Regions from separate parts of the Paeniglutamicibacter kerguelensis genome, predicted to be linked through region 2. Evidence: riboswitches for the same ligand, from Rfam matches in the RefSeq annotation. Region 2 holds a riboswitch; each other region holds the start of a gene.
The links. Region 2 has a riboswitch for S-adenosylmethionine ahead of JOF47_RS01595 (methylenetetrahydrofolate reductase). Riboswitches for the same ligand answer to the same signal wherever they lie in the genome.

Region 1 (7,217 bases), 230 kb from region 2:
TCCAGAAGGGGCTCGAGGCCATCAAGGCCGACGGCAGCTACGACGCGATCCTGGCCAAGTACAACATGGCCGACCACACCATGGAATCGTTCCCGGTCAACGGCGTGAAGCAATGACATCGCGTTCAACGACGTCGCACGCACGCCGGGTGGAAGAGACCGAATTGGTCGTCGTGCCGGCCCGCTACGTGGGTCGCTGGATCGCAGCGGTGGTGGTCATCGGCATCCTGCTGATGCTTGTCTACGGCATGTTCGCCAACGAACGCTTCCACTGGGACGTGGTCGGGGAGTACCTCTTCGCCAAGCCGGTGCTGGCGGGCCTGGGCCGCACGCTGATGCTGACGGCGATCTCCATGCTCATCGGCATCGGGCTGGGCATCGTGGTGGCGGTCTGCCGGCTCTCGGCAAACCCGATCCTCTCCACGGCGGCCTGGGCGTACTCGTGGTTCTTCCGCGGCACCCCGCTGATGGTGCAGCTGCTGTTCTGGTTCTTCCTGGCGGCGCTGATCCCCAACATCGGGATCGGGATCCCGTTCGGCCCGGAGCTGCTGAGCATCGACACCAACTCGGTGATCTCCCCGTTCACCGCGGCCCTGCTGGGGCTGAGCCTGAACGAGGGCGCCTACATGGGCGAGATCGTGCGATCCGGGATCCGGGCGATCCCGCCCGGGCAGACCGAGGCCGCGAAGGCGATCGGCATGTCCCGCCTGCAGACCATGCGCCGGGTGATCCTGCCGCAGGCCATGCGGGTGATCATCCCGCCGACCGGCAACGAGACCATCGGCATGCTCAAGTACACCTCGCTGGTCATCGTCATCGGCTACTCGGAGCTGCTGACCAGCGTCTCGATCATCTACTCGCGCAACTTCCAGACCATCCCGCTGCTGATCGTGGCGGCCATCTGGTACCTGGCCGTCACCGCGGTGCTTTCGGTGTGCCAGTTCTTCATCGAGCGCCACTTTGAACGCGGCTTCACCCCCGTCAAGGGCAGGAAGCCCGCGGCGCCCGCCGGCGCGGCATCTGTCCCGGGGGCCGTCGCCGGGGCCTCGCCAAGCATCGAACCTGAATTGGAGCCGAGCAAATGAGCGAACCAGTCCTGCGCGCCCACGGCGTGCGCAAGTCATTCGGGCACCTGGAAATCCTGAAGGGCATTTCCCTGGAGGTGCAGGCCGGGCAGGTGGCCTGCCTGCTGGGCCCCTCGGGCTCCGGCAAGTCCACCTTCCTGCGCTGCATCAACCACCTGGAAAAGATCAGCGACGGCGAGCTCTGGGTCCACGGCGAACGGATCGGCTACCGCCGCGCCGGCAACAAGCTGCACGAGCTGAAGGAAAACGAGACCGCCAGGCAGCGCGCCTCCGTGGGCATGGTGTTCCAGCAGTTCAACCTCTTCCCGCACCGCACGGCGCTGGAAAACGTGATCGAGGGCCCGCTGATCGTGCAGAAGATGCCGCGCGCCCAGGCCCTCGCCGAGGGCATGGAGATGCTGGACCGGGTGGGGCTGGCCGACAAGTACCAGCACTATCCCGCGCAGCTCTCCGGCGGCCAGCAGCAACGCGTGGCCATCGCCCGGGCACTGGCCCTGAAGCCGAAGCTCATGCTCTTCGACGAGCCGACCTCGGCCCTGGACCCGGAACTGGTCGGCGAGGTGCTGGACGTGATGACCTCGCTGGCTGCCTCCGGCATGACCATGATCGTGGTGACCCACGAGATGGGCTTCGCCAAGGAGGTTGCCGACGTCGTCCACTTCATGGCCGACGGGCAGCTCGTGGAATCCGGGGACCCCCGGCAGGTCCTGGAAAACCCGAGGGAACCCCGCACCCAGGCGTTCCTCTCCAAGGTGCTGGCCTAGCCCCCGCACCACGCATCCAGACCCACCAGCGCAGGGAAAGATCAGATGAACGGCCACAGACTGAACACCGCAGTATCACTGACCGCAATATCGACTCCCGAACCGCGGCCCCTGGTGGGCCGGCTGCCCGGCTACTCGCGGTCGGCGTCCGCCGGAACGGTCCGGTGGGTGGCATCCTCCAACGAATCGTGGATGCCGCCCTCGCCGGCGGCCGTCGAGGCCATGGTCGCCAGCGTGCAAGGCGCCAACAGGTATCCGAGCCTGGCCGGGGACCGGCTGGTGGCGGCCCTGGCCGAACGACTCGGGGTGTCCGACACCCGGGTGGCGGTGGGCGCCGGGTCGCTGGCGCTGCTGGGGCAAATCTTCAACGCATTCGCCGGCCCGGGGGACGAGGTGCTCTACGCATGGCGCAGCTACGAGGCCTATCCGATCCTTGTCACCCTGGCCGGAGCCGAACGCGTCGAGGTGCCGCTTGATGCGGCGCACCGCCATGACCTCGGGGCCATGGCCGCCGCCGTCACCGAACGCACGACGGTGGTGCTGCTGTGTAGCCCGAACAACCCCACCGGGACGGAGCTGGACCTCGGGGAGATCCGCTCCTTCCTCGACACGGTGCCCGGGCACGTGCTGGTGGTGCTCGACGAGGCCTACCTCGAGTTTTCCGGCAACCCAGGGGACACGCTGCAATTGCTGCAGGAGCACCCGAACCTGGCCATCCTGCGGACCTTTTCCAAGGCCTACGGGCTAGCGGGGGTGCGGGCGGGCTACCTGCTGGCACAGGAAGGGGTCATCCAGGCTATCCGTGCCGTGGCGCCTCCCTTCGGGCTCAGCGCCGTGGCGGAGGCCGGGGCCGTGGCGGCCCTGGAGGATGCCGGCCACCTGCGCGACACCGTGGAAGCGGTCCTGGCCGAACGCGGGTTCCTGCACCGGGAACTCACCGCCCGCGGCTACCGCATCCCGCCCAGCGGAGGAAACTTCCTCTGGATCCCGGAGACCGACGTGCCGGCCTCGGGCATCGAACGGATGTGCGCGGCACACGGGTTGTCGGTGCGCGCCTTCGCCGGGTCCGGGGTGCGCGTGAGCATCGCCCCGCGCGAGGCCTCGCTGGCGGTGCTGGCGGCCCTGGACGTATTCGGCCCGCCGCCCGTCCCCTCGGAAACCACCACAACCACCCCGCATAACCACAGCCTTGAAATACACAGCACTGGAGGTGCATCGTGATCAGCACAAGCGAACAGCCCGTCGTTGAAGACCCGCAAGGGGGAATCCTCGTTTCCGAGGACGGTTTCTTCGACGTGGAGGTGGCGGGGATCAACCGCGAATCCGGTTCGGTGGTCTCCCTGGAGCTGGCCCACCCGGCGGGCCTGGCCCTGCCGGACTGGAGCCCGGGCTCGCACATTGACGTCCTGCTCCCCAACGGGCTGTTGCGCCAGTATTCGCTGTGTTCGGCGCCGGGCGACAAGCGTTGGCGCCTGGGCGTGCTGCGAGAACCGGCGGGGCGCGGCGGATCGGCCTACATCCACGAGGACCTGCGCCCCGGGGCACGGATCAAGGTGCGGCACCCGCGCAACAACTTCGAGCTGGCACCGGCGCCCGAGTACCTGTTCATCGCCGGCGGCATCGGCATCACGCCCATCCTGCCCATGCTGCGCGCCGCCGAGGACTCCGGCGTGCCGTGGCGGTTGGTCTACCTGGGGCGCAGCCGCAGCTCCATGGCGTTCACCAACGAGTTGGCCGCCTACGGGAGCAAGGTGCACCTGCACGCCGACGACGAATCCGGGTTCTACCCGCTCCCGGAGCTGCTCGGGGACCCCACGGCCGGCTTCCACACCTATGTGTGCGGTCCCGGCCCGCTGCTGGATTTCATATCCGGCTTCGCCGCCGGCTGGCAGGATTCCGGTCGCTACCGGTTCGAGCGATTTGTTGCTGACCCTGCCGCGAGCGCGCCGGCGGCCGGGGACCACGAGTTCACGGTGGAGACCACCGGCGGCCTGGAGGTGAACGTGCCGGTGGGCACCAGCATCCTCGGCGCGCTGGAGGAAGCGGGCATCATGGTCCTGAATTCCTGCCGCGAGGGCATCTGCGGCACCTGCGAAACCCCGGTGGTTTCCGGGGAGGTAGACCACCGCGACTCGCTGCTCAGCGACGAGGAGCGCAAGGCCGGGGAGACCATGATGATATGTGTTTCACGGTGCAAGGGCCGGCGCCTGGTGCTGGACATTTAAGGGAGCGGAGGTCCAGAACGGCGGCCGGCGGTCCAGTACGGATGGGGGTACTGGAACGTCAGCCGCGCAACCTGAAGAACGAGGTTCCGGCCGAGGAGAAGGCTCCGGGCAACAGCAGCACCAGAAGCTCCGGGTTGAACTGCACCTCGACGGGGCCGCGCCCCTCCAATGCGGCTGCGAGTTTCTCCGGCGCGACGGCCTGCAACAGCCATTCGGACGGTCCGGCGCCGAGCTGCAGGAGCCCGGTGCCGGGGTCGTGGTCGAGCCAGGCGGTGATCCAATCGCCGGCAAAGCGCGGCAGGGGATTGGCGGAGGTTGCGGGTGCTGTGTGAAGGTGGCTAGTCATGATGGGGCACGATCCTTGAAGCTGGTTGTCCTTGCCCCCGCCGCAGGAATGCGTGCGAAGGCCGCTTCGTCATCCGAACCACCCGCCGTACAACAATGGGGTTGGTACCTGGTCAGTCGGAGCTTTGCCATAAGCAACCAGAATTCGTGAAGCTGTTCCAACCATACGTTGGTGAACGGACACTTCGCCACCGCTGAGTCAGGAACCGCAACAATCCGTCATCGCTTGGCAGGAGGACGTGTACCCGGCCGGAGGCATAGGCTGAGAAGAACAGACACCCAACCCCAGCTTCCGGAGGTACACCATGCGAGCCACCCTGATCCATGGACCGCGGGACATCCGCGTCGAAGACTGCCCGGACCCGGAACTGCTCGCCGACACAGACGCGCTGGTCAAGGTCACTGCCGCCTGCGTCTGCGGATCGGACCTGTGGCCGTACCGCGGGGTCAACCAGATCCCGAAGCCACGGCGCATCGGCCACGAATTCATCGGCGTCGTCACCGAAATCGGGGACAAGGTGGAGACGCTGAAGGTTGGGGACTTCGTGGTTGCCCCCTGGGCCAATAGCTGCGGGAACTGCCCGCCATGCCGCAACGGCGTCCAAGTGGCCTGCGAGCACCGGGCCGTCTGGGGCGGGACCGACGAGCACGGGCTGCCGGTGGACGGCGGCCAGGGCGAGGCGGTGCGCGTTCCCAACGCCGATGGCACCCTGGTGCCGGTCCCGGGCGTGGGCAACCCGGACGAGGCACTGGCCAAGTCGCTGCTTGCTCTCTCGGACGTGATGGGCACTGGACACCATGCGGCGCTCGGGGCCAAGGTGGCACCGGGCCGCAGCGTCGTGGTGGTCGGCGACGGCGCGGTGGGCCTGAGCGGGGTGCTGGCGGCCAAGCGGCTGGGCGCCACCCGGATCATTGCCATGTCCAGGCCTGCCGACCGGGCGGCGCTGGCCCGCGAATTCGGGGCCACCGAGGTGGTCGCCGAACGCGGGGAGGAAGCCGCAGCCAAGGTGCGCGAGCTGCTCGGGGGAGTGCTGGCCGACTCGGTGCTCGAATGCGTGGGCACCGCCGAATCGATGGAACAGGCGCTGGCCTGCACCCGGCCCGGTGGTGCGCTGGGCTTCGTCGGTGTGCCGCATGGGCATGACCCGCTGCCGATCTCGGTGCTGTTCTCCAAGAACATCTCGGTGGCTGGCGGGGCCGCCAGCACCCGGGCCTACCTGCCCGAATTGCTGGAGGACGTGCTGTCCGGGGCCATCAATCCCGGGCTGGTCTTTGACACGGTGATGGGCCTGGAGCAGGCCCCTGAGGCCTACAAAGCCATGGACGAGCGAAAATCCATCAAGGTCATGCTCGTGCCGTAGCGGGCCATGTCGGGACCGGAATAGCTGGCTTCGCACGGCCGTCCCCGCTGCCGTGACCATTTTGTGACCTTTGTCGGCATGCATTATCGTTGGTCACCGATGCCAGCTCTTAGCGAAACCCCTGACCGAGTACCGTCCGCCGCAACAAGCGAACCCGTCTTCGTCGACCCATCCGGCAGACGCCTGCTGCGGCTCAAGAAAACCGGAGTGGTGGCACTGGGGCTGATGTCGGTGTATGTGTTGCTGTTCCTGGTCGCCTTCCTCGGCGGCTCTACGATTGCGGCCCCGAACCTGCCTATGCCCGCAAAGCCGGCGGAGGCAGGGCCGGAAACCGCCACGAAACCGGGTCCGACGCCCGGATCCGCGCCGGCGCGTGCCGAGGAATCGCCGGCGGCGGCACCCGGCACCGCCGACAATACCGCGGCGGCCGAGAACACCGCGGAGAAGGCCACTGGCCCCGCTGCGCCCTCCTCCACAGCCGAAGCCACCGCACCCTCCACCGCACCCTCCACCGCACCCTCCGGCGCAGCCGATCCCGGTGAAACCACGGACGCGCCGGCCGAGCCGAGCCCGGATCCCGTGAGCGCCACCCCGAGCCCCGGCAGCGAGCAGGCAACCCGCGGAAAGAGCCAGAGCGCACCTGGCCGCAGCGCAACCGCCCCCGGACACGGCGACACCGGCCAGGCCAAGCCCACCGGGGGGCTCCGCCCGTGAGCACCGGACGCCGGGCCGCCCGCAGCGGCGGCATCGGAGCACACTGGTTTCTCATGGTCGTCGTCGTGCTGACCCTCGGGCTGTCGCTGGCCGTCCAGGGATACATGAACCACCTGGCCGGCATCGGCGATCGCCCCGCCCCGGCAAGCAACGCCACCGGGAACGTCCCCGCGGCGGTCACCGAAGGTCGCCCGGTCATTGATGCCCGCGGGGAGGGCGTCCGCACGGCCGGCCCCTCCGGCCACACCGTGGCCCTGACCTTCGACGACGGACCCGACCCGGCCTGGACGCCCCGGATCCTCGATGTCCTGCGGGAGCACGGGGTCCACGCCACCTTCTTCGTGACCGGCAGCTCGGCGATCAAGCACCCCGAGTTGCTCCGGCGCATGGCAGCCGAGGGGCACGAGATCGGCACCCAGACACTCACGAACGCCGACCTTTCCGCGGCACCCTCCTGGCGGCGCCAGCTCGAGATCCGGGGTGCCCAGAAGGTGGTTGCGGGGATCACCGGCCAATCGCCGTCGCTGTTGCGCCCTCCGCACAGCACGGACAATACGGCCGTCACCGACGGACAGTGGTCTGCCATGGACGCGGCGGCGGACGAAGGTTTCCTCGCCGTGCTGGGCACGCTCGACAGCGGAGACGAGCAGGCTCCGGGGTCCGAGGTGATTGCCGATCGCCTGCTGCGGCCGGAGGCCCGGGGGCAGGTGGTCGTGATGCACGA
Region 2 (9,316 bases):
CACCTTCGGTGACTATCTCACCGCGGAGCAGCAGATTCCCGACGCTCTGGCCGAGCTCGGTGCCCTGGCCAAGAGCCCGGATGCAAACATCATCAAGCTGCCGAACATTTCGGCCTCCATCCCGCAGCTCAAGGCAGCCATTGCCGAACTGCAGGCCGCCGGCTATGCACTGCCGGATTACCCGGACAACCCGTCTTCGGACGAGGAAACCGACATCCGCGCCCGCTACGACAAGATCAAGGGTTCCGCAGTGAACCCGGTGCTGCGCGAAGGCAACTCCGATCGCCGCGCACCGTTGAGCGTGAAGAACTACGCCCGCAAGAACCCGCACTCCATGGGTGCCTGGACCGCGGACTCGAAGACCAACGTCGTCACCATGAGCGAAGACGACTTCCGTTCCAACGAGAAGTCCGTTGTCATCAACAAGGACCAGAACATCTCCATCCGCTTTGTCGGCGAAGACGGCGAAGTCAAGGTCCTGAAGAAGGGCTTCCCGGTCCTCAAAGACGAAATCATCGACGGCACCGTCATGCACGCCGCCTCGCTGGGCAAGTTCCTGAAGGACGCCGTTGCCCGCGCCAAGGCCGATGACGTGCTCTTCTCGGCACACCTGAAGGCCACCATGATGAAGGTCTCCGACCCGATCATCTTCGGCCACGTCGTCAAGGCGTACTTCTCCGAGCTCTTCGAGGTCTACGGCGAGCAGCTTGCAGCAGCAGGGCTGAATCCGAACAACGGCCTGGCAGCAATCCTCGGCGGGCTCGACGAGCTGGCCGACGATGTCCGCACCGGCGTCGAGGCACTGATCGCCAAGGGCTTCGAAGAAGGCCCGGCCCTGGCCATGGTCGACTCGGACAAGGGCATCACCAACCTGCACGTCCCGTCGGACGTCATCGTCGATGCGTCGATGCCGGCAATGATCCGCTCCTCGGGCCACATGTGGGGCGCCGACGGCAAGGAAGCCGACACCCTGGCCGTCCTGCCGGATTCCTCCTACTCGGGCATCTACCAGGTCGTCATCGATGACTGCCGTGCCAACGGCGCTTACGATCCGACCACCATGGGCACCGTCCCGAACGTGGGCCTGATGGCCCAGGCGGCCGAGGAATACGGATCCCACGACAAGACCTTCGAGATCAAGGCCGCCGGCCACGTCCAGATCCTGGACGCCAGCGATGCCGTGCTGATCGAACACCAGGTCTTCCCGGGCGACATCTGGCGCGCCTGCCAGACCAAGGACGTGCCGGTGCGCGACTGGGTCAAGCTGGCCGTCAACCGTGCCCGGGCCTCGCAGACCCCGGCCGTCTTCTGGCTGGATGCGACCCGCGCGCACGACTCCGTGCTGATCGGCAAGGTCAACGAGTACCTCAAGGACCACGACACCGAGGGCCTGGTCATCGAGATCCTGTCGCCGGTCGAGGCCACCCAGTACACCATCGATCGCATCCGCCGCGGCGAGGACACCATCTCGGTGTCCGGCAACGTGCTGCGCGACTACCTCACCGACCTGTTCCCGATCCTCGAATTGGGCACCAGCGCCAAGATGCTTTCCATCGTGCCGCTGATCGCCGGTGGCGGACTGTTCGAAACCGGCGCCGGTGGCTCGGCCCCGAAGCACGTCCAGCAGCTGGTGGCCGAAAACCACCTGCGCTGGGATTCCCTCGGCGAGTTCTTGGCCCTGGCCGTTTCCTTCGAGCACCTGGCCAACACCTCGGACAACGCGCGTGCGCAGATCCTGGCGGACACCCTGGACGCCGCAACCGGCACCTTCCTGCTGGAGAACAAGTCTCCCAAGCGCAAGGCCGGCGAGCTGGACAACCGCGGCAGCCACTTCTACCTGGCCAAGTACTGGGCAGAGGAACTGGCCGCACAGACCAAGGACGCCGAGCTGGCAGCGGCCTTCAATGCCGTTTCCGAGGCGCTGGGCGGCAACGAGGAAGCCATCGTGGCCGAGCTCGCAGCCGTGCAGGGTGCCCCCGTCGACATGGGCGGCTACTACCGCCCGGTCGAGGAAAAGGTCGCAGCCATCATGCGCCCGAGCGTCACGCTGAACACCGCGCTGGAACTGCTCAAGAAGTAGCCTTCCGGTCGCACCGCACCACGGCGGGTCGCCTTCCCCTGAGGGGGACTGGCGGCCCGCCGTTGGCGTATGCGCAGCGGCGTCCGCAGCATGGCGGGGCCTGAGCCGGGACGGGGGGCTAGAGCCCCCGTCCGACCTCCCACAGCCCCTCGGAGGTCCCGGTCAGCAAGGCGTTCACCGAGACGGCCTGCGCGTCGGTGAACGAGGCGATGTAGTCGACGATCGCCCGGGCCCGCCCGAGCCTTTCGATCTCGCCGTTACCGGCTTGCGCAAACTGCCCGGGCGACTGGGCCCGGAGCAGGCGGTACTCGCCGGTTGCGGCCTCGACCGAATCCAGCAGCCTGCGCGGCGCCCGGGCCGCGTCGTCGCGATCCTCGAGCCACGCGTGCAGGCCCTCGGCCAGGGAAGCGATGATGCGGGTTTGCCCGCGCTGGTACACGGCCAGGTCGGAACGCTCCAGCACAAAGCGCGAGTGCACGAACTTGAGCACGACCACGTCGTGCCAGGCTTCGTCGGCCAGGCGGACGTGCCCGCTGCGGACCGTGGGGTCCTTCTCCACCGCAATGGAGGCCTGGAGCCGGTTGATCCACCGCCGCGTGAATCCCGTGACGGCGCGGTCCGCCTCGATCCCGCCGTTGTAGGGAACCGCAAGCAGCCCCTCGACCAGGTCGTGGCCGACGCGCCTCACCGAGGCGCGGAAGGCCTCGGCGTTGGCGATCCAAGGATCCTTTGCCGCGACGTGACGCCAGGTGCGCTCCAGTGCATGACCGGGCCTGCGTGTATCCAAGTCGGTGTCTTCGATTCGGGCCAGCTGCGTGCCCGAATCGAGCCATGCCCGCAGCTCGGCGGACACCGTGGTGTATTGCAGCACCCCGGCCCGGTAGAAGTCGTCCAGGTCGTGCACTGCGTAGGCGATGTCGTCGGCGATGTCCATCACCGAACACTCCAGGGTCTGTTGGTACTTCGAAATGCCGGGGAACACGGAGAGCACATCGTGCATCTCTTCGGCTTCGATGTCATAGGCCGAGAATTTGTGGGCCCCGATGCTGCCGACGGAGCCCACGCCGCGGGGCAGCATCTCCGGGGCGCCTGCGGGCCGCGACCGCCATTCGTTGCGGGTCCACGGGTACTTGAGCACCGCCGCGCGCACGGCCTTGGTGAGGTTCAGCCCCCGCGGCGTCGCGTCGCAGCTGTCCAGCGCGGTGAGGATGCGGAAGCTCTGGGCGTTGCCCTCGAAGCCGTCCGGCAGCCCGAGCGTCTGGCGGGCCACGCGATCGAGTTCCTGCTCGCCCAAGTGTCCGAAGGGAGGGTGCCCCATGTCGTGTGCCGCCGCGGCGGCCTGAACCACCACGGGGTCGCAACCGCCCAGCCCGGCCACGAGCTTCCGGGTGGGCTCGTCCGCGTTGATCAGCCCGATGGCGATGGAGCGGGCCACGGCGGAGACCTTGAGCGAGTGCGTCAGCCGGTTGTGCACCACGGTCCCGGCGCCCGCCTGCGGGATCACTTGGGTCACCGCGGAGAGCCGCGAGAAGTAGGGAGAGAACCTGATGCGCTCGATGTCGACGCGGAATTCGTCTTCGCCGGCCCGGGTCTCCTCGAGGATCGAGCGGTCGCGTCCGCCGGACTGGTGGGTTTTCTGCCTGGTATCCATGGTGGATCCAGCCTAGAGGATTGGTTCGCGGCGATCGGGCAGGGCGCGTTGTCCCTGTTTGCGTGCCGCAACGGGCCGCCGACCGGAGGGTTTCCGGTGCTGCAGGTCGGGAGCCCGCAAGCTGCCGGGCCTAGGCTTCACAATCACTTCATGAAACCGCCGGAAAGACTTGAAAACCAGCGAAAATCCCTGAACTGACGGTGATTTTGGATTTCCGGCCCGCGTAACAATCTGACCGGTGGCCAAGTGCAGGATGACAAAAATTCGTCATGTGAAGTGTTTTTGCCCCGCGTGACGCGGGTCCCGGCCGGCGCCTTGCACCGTCCTTGAAACGTGGAACATGATGAATGCATCAACCATCAAGAGCGGCTGAGAGATCTGGCTCGTTGACGCCGCAGCAACCATCATCCGATGGAAATCCCTTCTGGGAGTTCATGTCGGTGAGGGTGCTAAGGCCAGAAGCGATGGAGCCGCTTCAAAACCTGCTCACCATCGCCGCAGTTTTCCGTTCCGGATGACTGGGGCTTTTGTGGCGTACCTTGGGGCCTCCCTCGTTTAGACGAGGAGTCACACATGAGCATTACACCGTCCGCGGCCCCGCCGTCACTGTCCTATGAGCTGTACCCGCCGGTGAACCGCGACGCGACCGAGGGCGTTTTCAACAGCATCGAGGCGCTTCAGGCCACGAACCCCGACTACGTGTCGGTCACCTACTCGGGGACCCACGCACGCCGCCGGGCCTCGCTGGAACTGATCGAACACCTCATCCAGAACACCAGGCTGCGCCCGCTGGCACACCTGACCTGTGTGGGGGAGAGCCGCCAGTCCCTCGAGAACCTGATCCGCCACTTCATCTCGCTCGGGGTCCGCGGGGTCCTGGCGCTTCGCGGCGACCTGCCCACCGATCCGGACGGCTGGCGCGGGGAGTTCCCCTTCGCCCGCTACCTGATCGAACTGATCCGCGAGGTCGAAACCGAGCACTCGGCGGCGCTGGCCGGCGGGCGGCTGGGGGTCGGCGTGGCGGCCTACCCGATCCAGCACCCCGAATCCCCGTCGTTCGAGCACGACGTGGAGGTCTTGCTCGCCAAGGAACGCTCGGGGGCAAATTATGCGATCACCCAGGTGTACTTCCGGCCCGAGGAATACACCAACCTGGTTGACGCAGCACGCCGCGCAGGGGTTGGCATCCCGATTATTCCGGGGGTCATCCCGCTGAATTCGCTCAAACGGCTCAACAGGCTGGCCTCGATGACGGGGGTTGAACCGGACCCAATCCTTGCGCATGCGCTGGAAACGGCAAGCAGCGATGCCGAACGCCACTACATCGGGGTCAACGCCGCCGTCACGCTGGCCCGGCGCGCCTTCGACGACGGAGCCCCGGGCGTCCACCTCTACACCTTCAACGACCACCGCGGTTCCCTCGACGTCATCGAACGGCTCGAGCTGCCCCGCACCCGGGCCCAAGTCAGCAACTCCTGGGCCGCCCGCGCAGCCGTCTAGGCGCCCCGGACCTTCAACACTTTTCCAACACTTACAACACTTTCAACACCCAAGGAGAAACACCATGACGAAGCCAACCTTCCCGGCAGCATCCATCCTCGGCTACCCGCGCATCGGACCGAACCGCGAGCTCAAGAAGGCCCTCGAAGCGCACTGGGCCAACCGCACCGACGAGGCCACCCTGCACGCCGCGGCCCGCGAGCTGCAGCAGGCCAACCTGGCCAAGCTGACCACCCTGGGCCTGGGCGCCACCGACGCCTCGCTGCCCGGCGACTTCGCCTACTACGACCAGGTCCTGGACGCCACCGTGGCGCTTTCCTCCCTGCCCACCCGCTTCGCGGACCTTGCAGATGCCGACGGCACCATCAACACGGCCGCCTCGTTTGTGCTGGCCCGCGGCGACGAGTCCCGCGCCCCGCTGGAAATGACCAAGTGGTTCGACACCAACTACCACTACCTGGTCCCGGAGATCGGTGAGAACACCCCGATCGCGGCCAACGCCAAGCCGCTGGTTGAAAGCTTCAAGGCCCACGCGGCCAACGGAAACACCATCCGCCCCACGCTGGTCGGTCCCATCACCTACCTGCTGCTGGCCAAGGCCGAGGACGGCGCCGCAGCGGGCTTCGACCCGCTGACCCGCATCGACGAGGTCGTCGCCGCCTACGCACGGATCCTTACCGAGCTTGCCGCCGCCGGTGCCCCGTGGGTGCAGATCGATGAGCCGGCACTTGTCACCGACCGCGGCGCCGAGCTCGCAGTTCCCGGCGCGCTGGCAGAGTCCGTCTATACCAGGCTCGCCGCCGCCACCGAACGCCCGGCCCTCTTTGTCACCTTCGGCTACGGAACCGCCGGGGACGTGACCCGCCCGGGTGCCGCCCAGGGCCTGCTGGCCCGCGCCGGCGTCGAGGCCGTGCACGCGGACCTGGTCCGCGGACTGGCCCCGAAGGCCGAATTCCTCGACGACCTCGCCGGCTCCACCCTGGTGGCCGGCATCGTCGACTCCCGCAACATCTGGCGCAACAACCTCGCCGCCTCGCTAAACGTCCTGAAGTCCCTGCGCACCGAGGTCCAGACGTCCAACGGCATCCTCGCCGTGGGCACCGCCACCTCGCTGCAGCACGTCCCGCACGACGTCGCCCTGGAAAACAACCTGCCGGCGCACCTGCCGGCATGGCTGGCCTTCGCCAACCAGAAGGTCGCCGAGGTCATCACCCTGGCCAAGGGCCTGGCGCAGGGCGAATCCGCGATCGCCGCCGAGCTGTCCGCCGCCGAATCGGCGATCAACCACCGGGCGGCATTCGCCGGCACCACCGTTGCCGCGGTCCGCGAACGCCTGGCGGCACTCACCGACGCCGACTTCTCCCGCTCCGATGCCGCCACCCGCGAGGCGGCCCAGGAAGCCGCGCTGAACCTGCCGGTGCTGCCGACCACCACCATCGGCTCCTTCCCGCAGACCGGCGAGGTCCGCACCGCCCGCGCAGCGCACCGCAACGGCAGCATCGACGACGCCGCCTACGAGGGCTTCCTCAAGGCGGAGATCGCCCGCGTGGTGGAGCTGCAGGAACGCCTGGGCCTGGACGTGCTGGTGCACGGCGAGGCCGAGCGCAACGACATGGTCCAGTACTTCGCCGAGAACTTCGACGGTTTCTCCGAGACCGCCAACGGCTGGGTGCAGTCCTACGGATCGCGCGCCACCCGCCCGTCGATCCTCTGGGGGGATGTCTCCCGCCCGGTGGCCTTCACCGTGCCGTGGATCTCCTACGCCGCGTCGCTGACCAACAAGCCGTTCAAGGGCATGCTCACCGGCCCGGTCACCATCCTGGCTTGGAGCTTCATCCGCGACGACGAGCCGCTGTCCGTCTCCGCAAACCAGGTGGCCCTGGCGCTGCGCGACGAGATCGCGGACCTGCAGGACGCCGGCATCGGCATCATCCAGGTCGACGAGCCGGCACTGCGCGAACTGCTCCCGCTGCGCAAGGCCGACCAGGCCGCCTACCTGAAGTGGTCGGTCGACTCCTTCCGCCTGTCAACCGCCGGCGCCGTGGACGCCACCCAGATCCACACCCACCTGTGCTACTCGGAGTTCGGGGAGATCATCGACGCCATCGACGCGCTGGATGCCGACGTCACCTCGATCGAGGCCGCCCGCTCCCGCATGGAGGTCACCGCGGACCTGACCGAGTTCGGCTACAGCCGCGGCATCGGCCCGGGCGTCTACGACATCCACTCCCCGCGCGTGCCGTCCACCGAAGAGGTCGCCGAGCTCATCGAGATCGCCCTGGCCTCGCTGCCGGCCAAGCAGCTGTGGATCAACCCGGACTGCGGCCTGAAGACCCGCGGCTACGCGGAGACCGAGGCCTCGCTGGCCAACCTGGTGGAGGCGGCCATCGCTGCCCGCGCCACCATTGGCGCAAACACCGGCGCAAACGTCTAACCACGTTTTAGTCCCCGCAAGCCCGCCGCCGGGCCCGCACCCGAGTCCCTATCTCGACCGGGCCCCGCGGCGGCACAGGGGACGGACGGGCGGGGCCGCATCGACCCGCAACTCGATGCAGCCCCGCACGTCCTTCCCCGAACTTTTCCTTAGCACCAGGCCCCGAAAGGCACGATCATGGCCACCAGCACCTGGCAGAACGCCACCACCGAAATCCACTCCGGGTACAGCCCCGCGGGCCCGCACCGACCCATGACCGTGCCGATCTACAACTCCGCAGCGTTCGAGTTCCCCGACTACGCCACCGCGGCCGAGCTCTTCTCGCTGAAAAAGGCGGGCTTCACCTACTCGCGCACCGGCAACCCCACGGTCTCCGTGCTGGAGGCACGCGCCGCGGCTCTGGAGGGCGGCATCGGGGCGCTGGCCACCGCCACGGGCCAGGCTGCCGTCGCCGTTTCCCTGCTGGCCCTGCTGCAGGGGCCGAACCACCTGGTGGCCTCCAACAAGCTCTACGGCGGCACCGTCGACCTGCTCACCGACACCTTCGCCGACTTCGGCGTGACCGTCACGTTTGTCGACCCGGAGGACCCCGCCAACTGGGCTGCGGCCATCACGGCGAAGACCCGCGGCTTCCTGCTCGAATCGGTGTCCAACCCGCTGGTCACCCTGGTGGACCTGCGCGCCATCACGGACGTCGCCCGCGCGGCCGGCATCCCGGTGGTCGTCGACAACACCCTGGCCACCCCGGCCGCCTACCGCCCCATCGATTTCGGTGCCGACATCGTTGTCCATTCGGCCACCAAGGCGCTGGCCGGCCACGGCTCGGTGCTCGGGGGACTGATCGTCGATGCGGGCACCTTCGATTTTTCCGATCCGGCCCGCTGGCCGCAGATCGCGGCCCCCAAGGCCCGGTACTACGGGGATTCGCTGCTGGAACGCTACGGCCCCAACGCCTACTTGATGCTGGCCCGCTCCAAGTTCCTGCACGATCTGGGCCCCACGCTCACCGCGGCCTCGGCCTCGGCGATCCTCACGGGCATCGAGACGCTCTCGCTGCGTGTGGCCAAGGCGCAGGCCAACGTGCTGGACCTGGTGGCGGCCCTGGATGCGCACCCGGCCGTGGCCAGGGTCCACCACCCGTCGCTGCCCGGCCACCAGGACCACGAGCTGGCGCACCGGGACTTCCCGGCCGGCACCGGCTGCGTGTTCTCCTTCGACCTCCACGACGCCTCCGCCGTCCCGCAGGTCGTCGACTCGGTCGAACTCTTCGCCCTGGCCGCCAACATCGGCGACGCACGGTCGCTGATCGTGCACCCCGCCGCCATGACCCACTGCCGGCTTTCCGACGCGCAGCTTGCCGCCGCCGGGATCTCCGCCGGGACTCTGCGCGTTTCGGTTGGCCTGGAGGACTCGGCGGACCTGATCGCGGACCTGACCGGTGCGCTTGATGCGCTGACCCAAGAAACCACATCACCGACCCGCGAATCCGTCGGCGTCTAGGAAGGAACGACCATGAGCAACCCAGTAGGCACCAGCCATTCCTCCAACACGCACTCCTTCAACACCCTGGCCATCCACGCCGGCCAGGCGCCGGATCCGTTGACCGGCGCGGTCATCCCGCCGATCTACCAGACCAGCACCTTTGTGCAGG
Region 3 (7,217 bases), on a different contig from region 2:
CCCCGTCGAGGGTGACCGAGGTACCGGAGAACGCGATCCATTCGCTGAACTGCGGATCGACGCGGCCCGGCATGAAGATGGCATTCTCCGATACGCCGTACGTGTCCATGCCGCCGCGGATGATGTCCACCCGCAGGTCGATGAAGCCGCCCATTTCGATCGCGCCACAGAACGTGATTTCGCCGTCGCCCTGGGAGAAGTGCAGATCGCCCAGGGACAGGTTCGCGCCGTCAACGAACACCGGATAGAAGATCCGCGAACCCTTGGAAAGATTCTTGATGTCCTGGTTTCCGCCGTTTTCACGCGGCGGTGCGGTGCGGGCCGCTTCGGAGCCAACCCGGCCCCATTCGCTGGCCGGAACTCCGCCGAGCACGGCGTGCTCGGCCTCCGGCGGAAGTGCCAGCGGCGGGACTCGGTGGGGATCGGTGGCGATGAGATCGCCCTCCCGCTTGTTCCACTTGGCCAAAAGCGCCGCCGACGGGGCGGTGCCCATCAGGCCCGGGTGGATGAGGCCTTCGAAGGATACTTCCGGAACGTGCCGAGAGGTCGCGACCTGTCCCGTGAAGTCCCAAATTGCCTTGTAGGCGTCGGGGAACTGGTCCGTCAGGAAGCCGCCGCCGTTGTTCTTGGAGAAGATGCCGGTGTAGCCCCACCCTTGGCCGGCCAGCGGTCCGCTGTCCTCCTGTGGAATGGGTCCCACGTCAAGGATGTCGACAATCAAGAGGTCGCCCGGCTTGGCCCCCTCCACGGCGAACGGGCCGGACAGCTTGTGCACGGTCAACAGCGGTGCATCGAGAATGTCCTGGGCGGAGTCATCGTTTTTGATGGCCCCGTCAAACCACTCGCGGCAATCGACGCGGAACACGTCGCCGGCCTTGACGGTGGCCACCGGGGGAATTTCCGGGTGCCAACGGTTGTGGCCGAGTTTTTCCTGATCCTCGAACTTCTTGGTCGAATCGAGCGGAAATATCACTTCTGGCATGGTGCTTCTCCTTAAACGATGTCGTACTTGGGCGGGGGATCCGGCATCCGGTCAGGGGCGCGGAAGCTTTTGGTGCAGGGGATTGTGGGTGTAACGGGTTGCCTGTTTTGTCGCCCCTGTGCGGCCCGTGACCACTTCCGGTTCGTGCGCGCTGCGTTTCGTCGAATCAATGAGTTTGAATTCGGCGGTGTTGGCGATTGAAAGGCGGGGCGAACTCATCTGGCGCCGTGCCTGTTGCCGGCACTCGGGACACGTCGTGGAATCCGGCACCGTTGTCATGGGGAATGCGGATTCAAATACTGTTCCTTCGGGGCAACGGAAGTCGTACAGCGGCATGAAAAGTCCTCTCGATGGGTACCGGAACTAGTGGCCTGCGGAGGTTGCAGGCGCGACCGAACTGTTGGTGCCGTCAGGCATCTTGCGGCGGGATAGTGCGTAGGAGGCCAGGATTGCCAGAACGCCGATCACGGCAAGGCCCACGGCTTCGCCCGGCCCGGTGGTGTAATTCCCGGTCAGCAATAGCAAGGCCGGAATGGTGCCGGTGATATGCGCGACGATAATCGTGAACCAGCCGGTAAAGTCGTTCAGCGAATCCTTTCCCAGGGCCAGAAGCAAGAAGAAAAGGGTCCACAAGATGGCCCAAATAAACCAGATCACTCCGAACAAAGGATCCTCGACCTGGATGAATTGCAAGACTCCAAAGACAACGGCAACGAAGGCGACAAACAGAGAAAACCAGCCCAGCCCCTCGCCGGGAAGGCCAAAGACCTGGTTGAGCCCGACGTATAGATAGGTGAAGCCGAAGAGATACAGGCCCGAGGCTCCGAGGATGACGGCCGGGTCGCCGTTGGCCTGCGACAGGATGATTGTGGGGAAAACGACCTGCATGGCCCCCACGAAGAAGTTCATGACTGCGGCCGATTTGCCGGGGATCTTTCCCAGCAGCATGAGTCCGTTAATGAAGAGAACTGCACCAACGTAGAGCAAGCCAACACTACCCATCGGGTGTCCTTTCGGCGTGGATGAAAAGTGGAGGATCAGGAGGGGAGCAGGGTGAAATACAGCTTGGTGACCTGCTCGTTTCGCTCAGGCTATCTGTGAACCCGGGGTGATTCAAGGGGGCGCGTTGAATCACTGTTCATGCTCGCGAAAACTCTGGCCATCGGTGCGGGCAGCACGGTGGGCTGCGGTGATTAAACAGGGGCTGTTGATGGAAACCCGGCAACAGGTCGTTGGTGGCTTTACCGTCGAGTACGCGAAGGGAACCAAAGCCAGAAGGGGGTGATGCTTTACTACCTGTGCGCGTCGACCGGATCGTCCCGGGCCAACGCCCGCCGACGCCTGGCCGCCGAAGTGCGGAAGCCGGGACGTGCCGCTCCGGTGTCCATTTCCAAGCGGCGGCCCCGAAAATACGGGCCCTCCGCCATCACGCTGCTGGGCCGGATCTGGACGTTCCGCGGGGAACCCTGCGGCAAATACCTGGCACCCATCATGGCCGAGGAACTCGAGCGGCTGGAGCGCTTCGGGGAACTCGGGACGCAGTCCGAGTTGTTCACCGACGAGGTCCGTCGCGATCTGCTGTTCATGTCAGCGGCGAGCATTGACCGGTATCTGAAGCCGCTGCGCGAGCCCCGGTACCCCTCGGTACTGTCCTCCACCCGGCCCGGGGCGCTGCTGCGTTCGGAGATCCCGGTGCGCTGGTCGGGCAAGCCCATGGAGCAGGAACCGGAGTTCTCCGAAATCGACACCGTCGCCCACTGCGGACACAGCCTCAAGGGCGAGTTCCTGTATTCAACCACTCTCACCGATGTGTTCACCGGGTGGACCGTCAACACGTACGTGAAGAACCGCGCGCACCGCAATATCGTGACCGGGATCGACCTGCTGGCCCGGTCGCTGCCCTACCCGATCCGCGGATTGGATGTACAACGGCAGCGAATTCATCATCCGCGAACTGAAAAACTCCTGCGACGAACGCCGGGTCACGTTCACCCGTTCGCGCTCCGGGAACAAGAGCGACGACGCCCACGTGGAGCAGAAGACCTGGTCCCGGGTCCGTGAGCAGGTCGGCTACCTCCGCTATGACATACCGGCCGAATCGGAACTGCTCAACGAGGTCTGGGAACTGGATCGGATCTTCGCCGCCTACCTGCTGCCCCAGCAGAAACTGGTCGAGAAGACGCTCGCCGGCGCGAAGGCCACCCAAGTCCATGACAAACCGGCCACACCGCACAAGTGCGAGATCAGTCATCCCAGGGTGAAGAAGATGCCGGCGATCCGCATGAATGCCACCTTCAAGAGGATCCGGGTCATGGCGCTCTCACGCCAGATCATGGTCCTGACCGGCCGACTGGAAACCCTGTCCGCGGCCAATGGTGGCACCGCAACCAATCACCTCACCCAGACCCGATCATGAAGCAGTCATTTTCCGGAAGTTTTCCTCTGAGGCAACGTATTGATCTTCCCGGAGGTTTTTACATGAAGCAACAATGAGCCCAGGGGTCGATCAAAGTACAAATGTGACGCCATTCATTTGCGCAGTGCTACGCAACCTTGTAGAAATATGAACAACAACCATCCAGAGCGGCCGAGAGATCTGGCTCAATGACGCCGCAGCAACCCCTCCCCTTAATTGGGCGGTAGGTGCTCACGCCAGAGTCGATGGAGAACCAATCATGGTCGCTGAGTCACACCTGCACACCTTCGATGTTGATACTGACCCAAATATTTTTGGGCCCGTTTCACTGGAAGCCCTCGCAAGCAATGCGCCGGCTCGACACCTGCTCAAGCTGACGCCGGGTGTTCCGCGAAGCGGGCACTACGATGAGCTGGCCGCGGTTTTCCGACCGGTGTTTGCCCGGATTGCGGAAGGCGCCAGCGAGCGCGATGCCACTCGGACGCTCCCTTTCGAGCAGGTCGGTTGGCTCAACCGCGAGCGTTTCGGTGCCCTGCGGATTCCGGTCAGCGAGGGCGGCTATGGCGCAAGCCTGAGCGACCTTTTCCGCCTGCTCATCGAACTTGCCGAGGCGGATTCGCAAGTGGCGCACCTATGGCGTGCACACATCGCTTTCGTCGAATCGGCGCTCATGCTGCAGGACGCCGCCGTGCGCAGCCGCTGGACCGAAAGAATCGCCGCGGGCCAGATCGTCGGCAACGCCTACACCGAACGCGGCGGAAACACCTTGGGCTCGCTCAACACCACGCTGGAGCAGCGCGGGGAACGATGGTTCGTGACCGGTGAAAAATACTATTGCACCGGCACCATCTATGCGGACTGGGTTGCAGTGGCAGCCTCCCACCCGAATCTTGCCGGCCGCCAGATTGCCCTGGTTTCCACGCAGCGCTCCGGCGTCAAGATCTACGACGACTGGGACGGGTTCGGCCAACAGCTCACCGGGACGGGCTCCACGACATTCCAGGATGTTCCGGTCGACACATTGTTGCCGGAGGAACAGCAAATCAACGACCCGGAATCCGCGATCTTCCAGCTGGTGCTGCTTGCCGTGCAGGCCGGAATCACGCGTGCGGCGCTGAACGACGTGCGATCGGCGGTGCAGGCGCGGACCCGAACGTTCAGCACCGGAACGGGTGTCCCGATCCGAAACGAACCGCAGGTCCTGCAGCTGGTCGGCGAAATTTCGGCTGCCGCCTTCGCCACGGATTCCATTGTCTTGGCCGCCGTCGCGGAAATTGAAATCGCCCTCGGCGATGATTCGCTCAGCCCGGCCGAGCGCTTCGCGGTGTGCGAACTGGCCGCTGATCGAGCGCAAACGATCGTCCAGCCGATGGCGCTCGCGGCAGCGACCAAACTCTTTGACGGACTTGGGGCCTCGGCAACGGCCAAGGGCTGCAACATGGACCGTCATTGGCGAAACGCACGCACGGTTGCCACCCACAATCCCGCAATCTACAAGGCACGCATCGTTGGCGACTACGAGGTCAACGGAACCGCTCCCAAGCGCCTCAACGCCGTCGGCGACCTCGGCTCAACCACCGGAACAGCCGGCTACTAAGGCCTTTCTGTTTCGACAACCTTCCTTGAATTGGATCGCTTTGGCGACCCGCGATTCCCCCTACCCCTGCAAAGGAACATCATGAGCACGACTTCCGCACAACGCCAGATCCGTTTCAATGCCTTCGACATGAACTGCGTCGGTCACCAATCTCCCGGGCTGTGGAAGCACCCGAAGGACCAGTCCGCACGCTACAAGGACCTGTCCTACTGGACCGATCTTGCCAAGACCCTGGAAAAGGGAAAGTTCGACGGCATCTTCATCGCCGATGTGCTGGGCACCTACGATGTCTTCGGCGGTTCCAACGAGGTGCCGTTGCGTGCCGGAACCCAGGTTCCCGTCAACGATCCAATGATGCTCGTCTCCGCCATGGCCGCCGTGACCGAACACCTGGGATTCGGCGTCACCGCCGGCACCGCCTACGAGCACCCGTACCCGTTTGCCCGTCGCCTGGCCACGCTTGACCACCTCACCAAGGGACGCGTCGGCTGGAACGTCGTCACCGGATACCTGCCCTCCGCGGCACGGAACATGGGCCAGGAAGACCAGCTGGAACACGACGAGCGTTACAACCACGCCGATGAATACATGGAAGTCATCTACAAGCTTCTTGAGGGTTCGTGGGAAGAGGACGCGGTGGTGCGCGACGTCGAACGCGGCATCTTCACCGACCCGACCAAGGTCCATGAGATCAAGCACGAGGGCAAGTACTTCAAGGTCCCCGGCATCGCGATCACCGAGCCGAGCCCGCAGCGCACACCCGTGGTGTTCCAAGCCGGCGCCTCTCCGCGTGGCCTGAAGTTCGCCTCGGAAAACGCTGAGGCAGTCTTCGTGACCTCGCCGACCAAGGAAATCCTCAAGGAAACCGTCACCAAGATCCGCGATGCCGCAGAGGCCGCGGGCCGTGGCCGCTACGACGTGCGCATCTACGCCATGCAGACCATCGTCACCGGCCCCGACAGCGCCAGCGCCGAAGCGAAGTTCGAGGACTACAAGTCCTACGCCGACATAGACGGCGCCCTGGCGCTGATTTCCGGCTGGATGGGTGTCGACCTGTCCACGTACGGTCCCGACGACGTCATCGGCGACAACGTGAAATCAAACGCCATCCAGTCCTCCGTTGCAACGTTCCAGAAGGCCAGCGGCGATGACGGCAACCCCTGGACGATTCGCCAGCTTGCCGAATGGGTGGGCGTCGGCGGCTTCGGCCCGATCACCGTTGGTTCCGGGGCCGAGGTGGCGGAAAAGCTCATCGACTGGGTCGCGGAAACCGACGTCGACGGCTTCAACCTCGCCTATGCCATCACTCCCGGCACGTTCGAGGACGTCGTTGAGTTCGTTGTTCCGGAGCTCCAGGCCCGCGGCGCATACCAGAGCGAATATGTCGAGGGCACGCTGCGCAACAAGCTCTTCGGCAAGGGCGACCGCGTCCAGGAATCGCACAAGGCCGCCAACTACCGGCTCTCCGCCGCAAAGGTCGGCTAGCGGGCACTGCCCCACTGGTTGCCCAGCGCCCGAAGTCCAGCGCAACCAACTGCGTTTCCGACGGGGATCCCAGCCATGCCGGGATCCCCGTCCCGCCAAGTCAAGCGGGATCTTTCAAGGCCCGGACTCGAACCGGGGCACCCGTTACGGGGCCAGGCTGACGACCAGGTTGATGGTGGTGGCCAGGATTCCCGTGCCAAACACAAACGCCAGCAGGCTGTGGCGCAGCGCTGCCGATCGCATCACACGTGAGGTGATGTTTGTGTCCGACACCTGATAAGTCATGCCCATGCTGAACGCCATGTAGGCAAAATCGGTGTATTGCGGCGGTTCCTTCTGGTTGAAGTCGATGCCACCGGGCGCTCCGTCGTAGTAAATCACCGCATAGCGCAGCGTAAACAACGTGTGCACGAGCAGCCACGACATCCCCGTGCAGGTCAAGGCCAGCAGTGCCAGCAGGAACCGTGCATTTCCATCGGCGTTCTTGCTGCCCAACATCACCAGGACGACGGCGGCCAGCGACCCCAGTGCCGCCAAGAGGATCAGAAGGTCCGAGGTGCTGCGGCCGGGGTCCTCTTCCTGGGCATGGGCGGCCGTGCGGACATGATCCATCGGGGTGATGCTCGACCACACCCAGAGGTTGTAGATCAGCGCGGCGAGGCCCCAACCCACTGCCGGCGCATACACCCAGGCGCCAAGAAGCCCTGTCAGCGCGGCTGCGAAACCACCGCCGACAA

Region 1: it holds a riboswitch for S-adenosylmethionine, as region 2 does, so the genes downstream of both, JOF47_RS00525 (hypothetical protein) here and JOF47_RS01595 (methylenetetrahydrofolate reductase) in region 2, are expected to answer to the same signal.
Region 3: it holds a riboswitch for S-adenosylmethionine, as region 2 does, so the genes downstream of both, JOF47_RS20870 (acyl-CoA dehydrogenase family protein) here and JOF47_RS01595 (methylenetetrahydrofolate reductase) in region 2, are expected to answer to the same signal.

The regions. Positions count from the first base shown of each region.
Region 1 covers NZ_JAGIOF010000001.1:113,591-120,807, forward strand. The annotation lists gene JOF47_RS00500 (ABC transporter substrate-binding protein) at 1-116, shown strand, start outside; gene JOF47_RS00505 (amino acid ABC transporter permease) at 113-1,084, shown strand; gene JOF47_RS00510 (amino acid ABC transporter ATP-binding protein) at 1,081-1,848, shown strand; gene JOF47_RS00515 (histidinol-phosphate transaminase) at 1,894-3,069, shown strand; gene JOF47_RS00520 (PDR/VanB family oxidoreductase) at 3,066-4,073, shown strand; gene JOF47_RS00525 (hypothetical protein) at 4,132-4,419, opposite strand; SAM riboswitch class IV at 4,442-4,571, opposite strand; gene JOF47_RS00530 (zinc-dependent alcohol dehydrogenase family protein) at 4,724-5,779, shown strand; gene JOF47_RS00535 (hypothetical protein) at 5,879-6,493, shown strand; gene JOF47_RS00540 (bifunctional polysaccharide deacetylase/glycosyltransferase family 2 protein) at 6,490-7,217, shown strand, end outside.
Region 2 covers NZ_JAGIOF010000001.1:341,754-351,069, forward strand. The annotation lists gene JOF47_RS01585 (NADP-dependent isocitrate dehydrogenase) at 1-2,080, shown strand, start outside; gene JOF47_RS01590 (deoxyguanosinetriphosphate triphosphohydrolase family protein) at 2,199-3,731, opposite strand; SAM riboswitch class I at 4,085-4,202, shown strand; gene JOF47_RS01595 (methylenetetrahydrofolate reductase) at 4,305-5,231, shown strand; gene metE (5-methyltetrahydropteroyltriglutamate--homocysteine S-methyltransferase) at 5,296-7,665, shown strand; gene JOF47_RS01605 (O-acetylhomoserine aminocarboxypropyltransferase/cysteine synthase family protein) at 7,843-9,165, shown strand; gene JOF47_RS01610 (cystathionine gamma-synthase) at 9,178-9,316, shown strand, end outside.
Region 3 covers NZ_JAGIOF010000004.1:335,984-343,200, reverse strand. The annotation lists gene fmdA (formamidase) at 1-982, opposite strand, end outside; gene JOF47_RS20890 (FmdB family zinc ribbon protein) at 1,034-1,318, opposite strand; gene JOF47_RS20885 (AmiS/UreI family transporter) at 1,346-1,984, opposite strand; gene JOF47_RS20880 (hypothetical protein) at 2,267-3,043, shown strand; gene JOF47_RS20875 (hypothetical protein) at 3,012-3,398, shown strand; SAM riboswitch class I at 3,554-3,650, shown strand; gene JOF47_RS20870 (acyl-CoA dehydrogenase family protein) at 3,658-4,995, shown strand; gene JOF47_RS20865 (LLM class flavin-dependent oxidoreductase) at 5,077-6,480, shown strand; gene JOF47_RS20860 (DUF1345 domain-containing protein) at 6,625-7,217, opposite strand, start outside.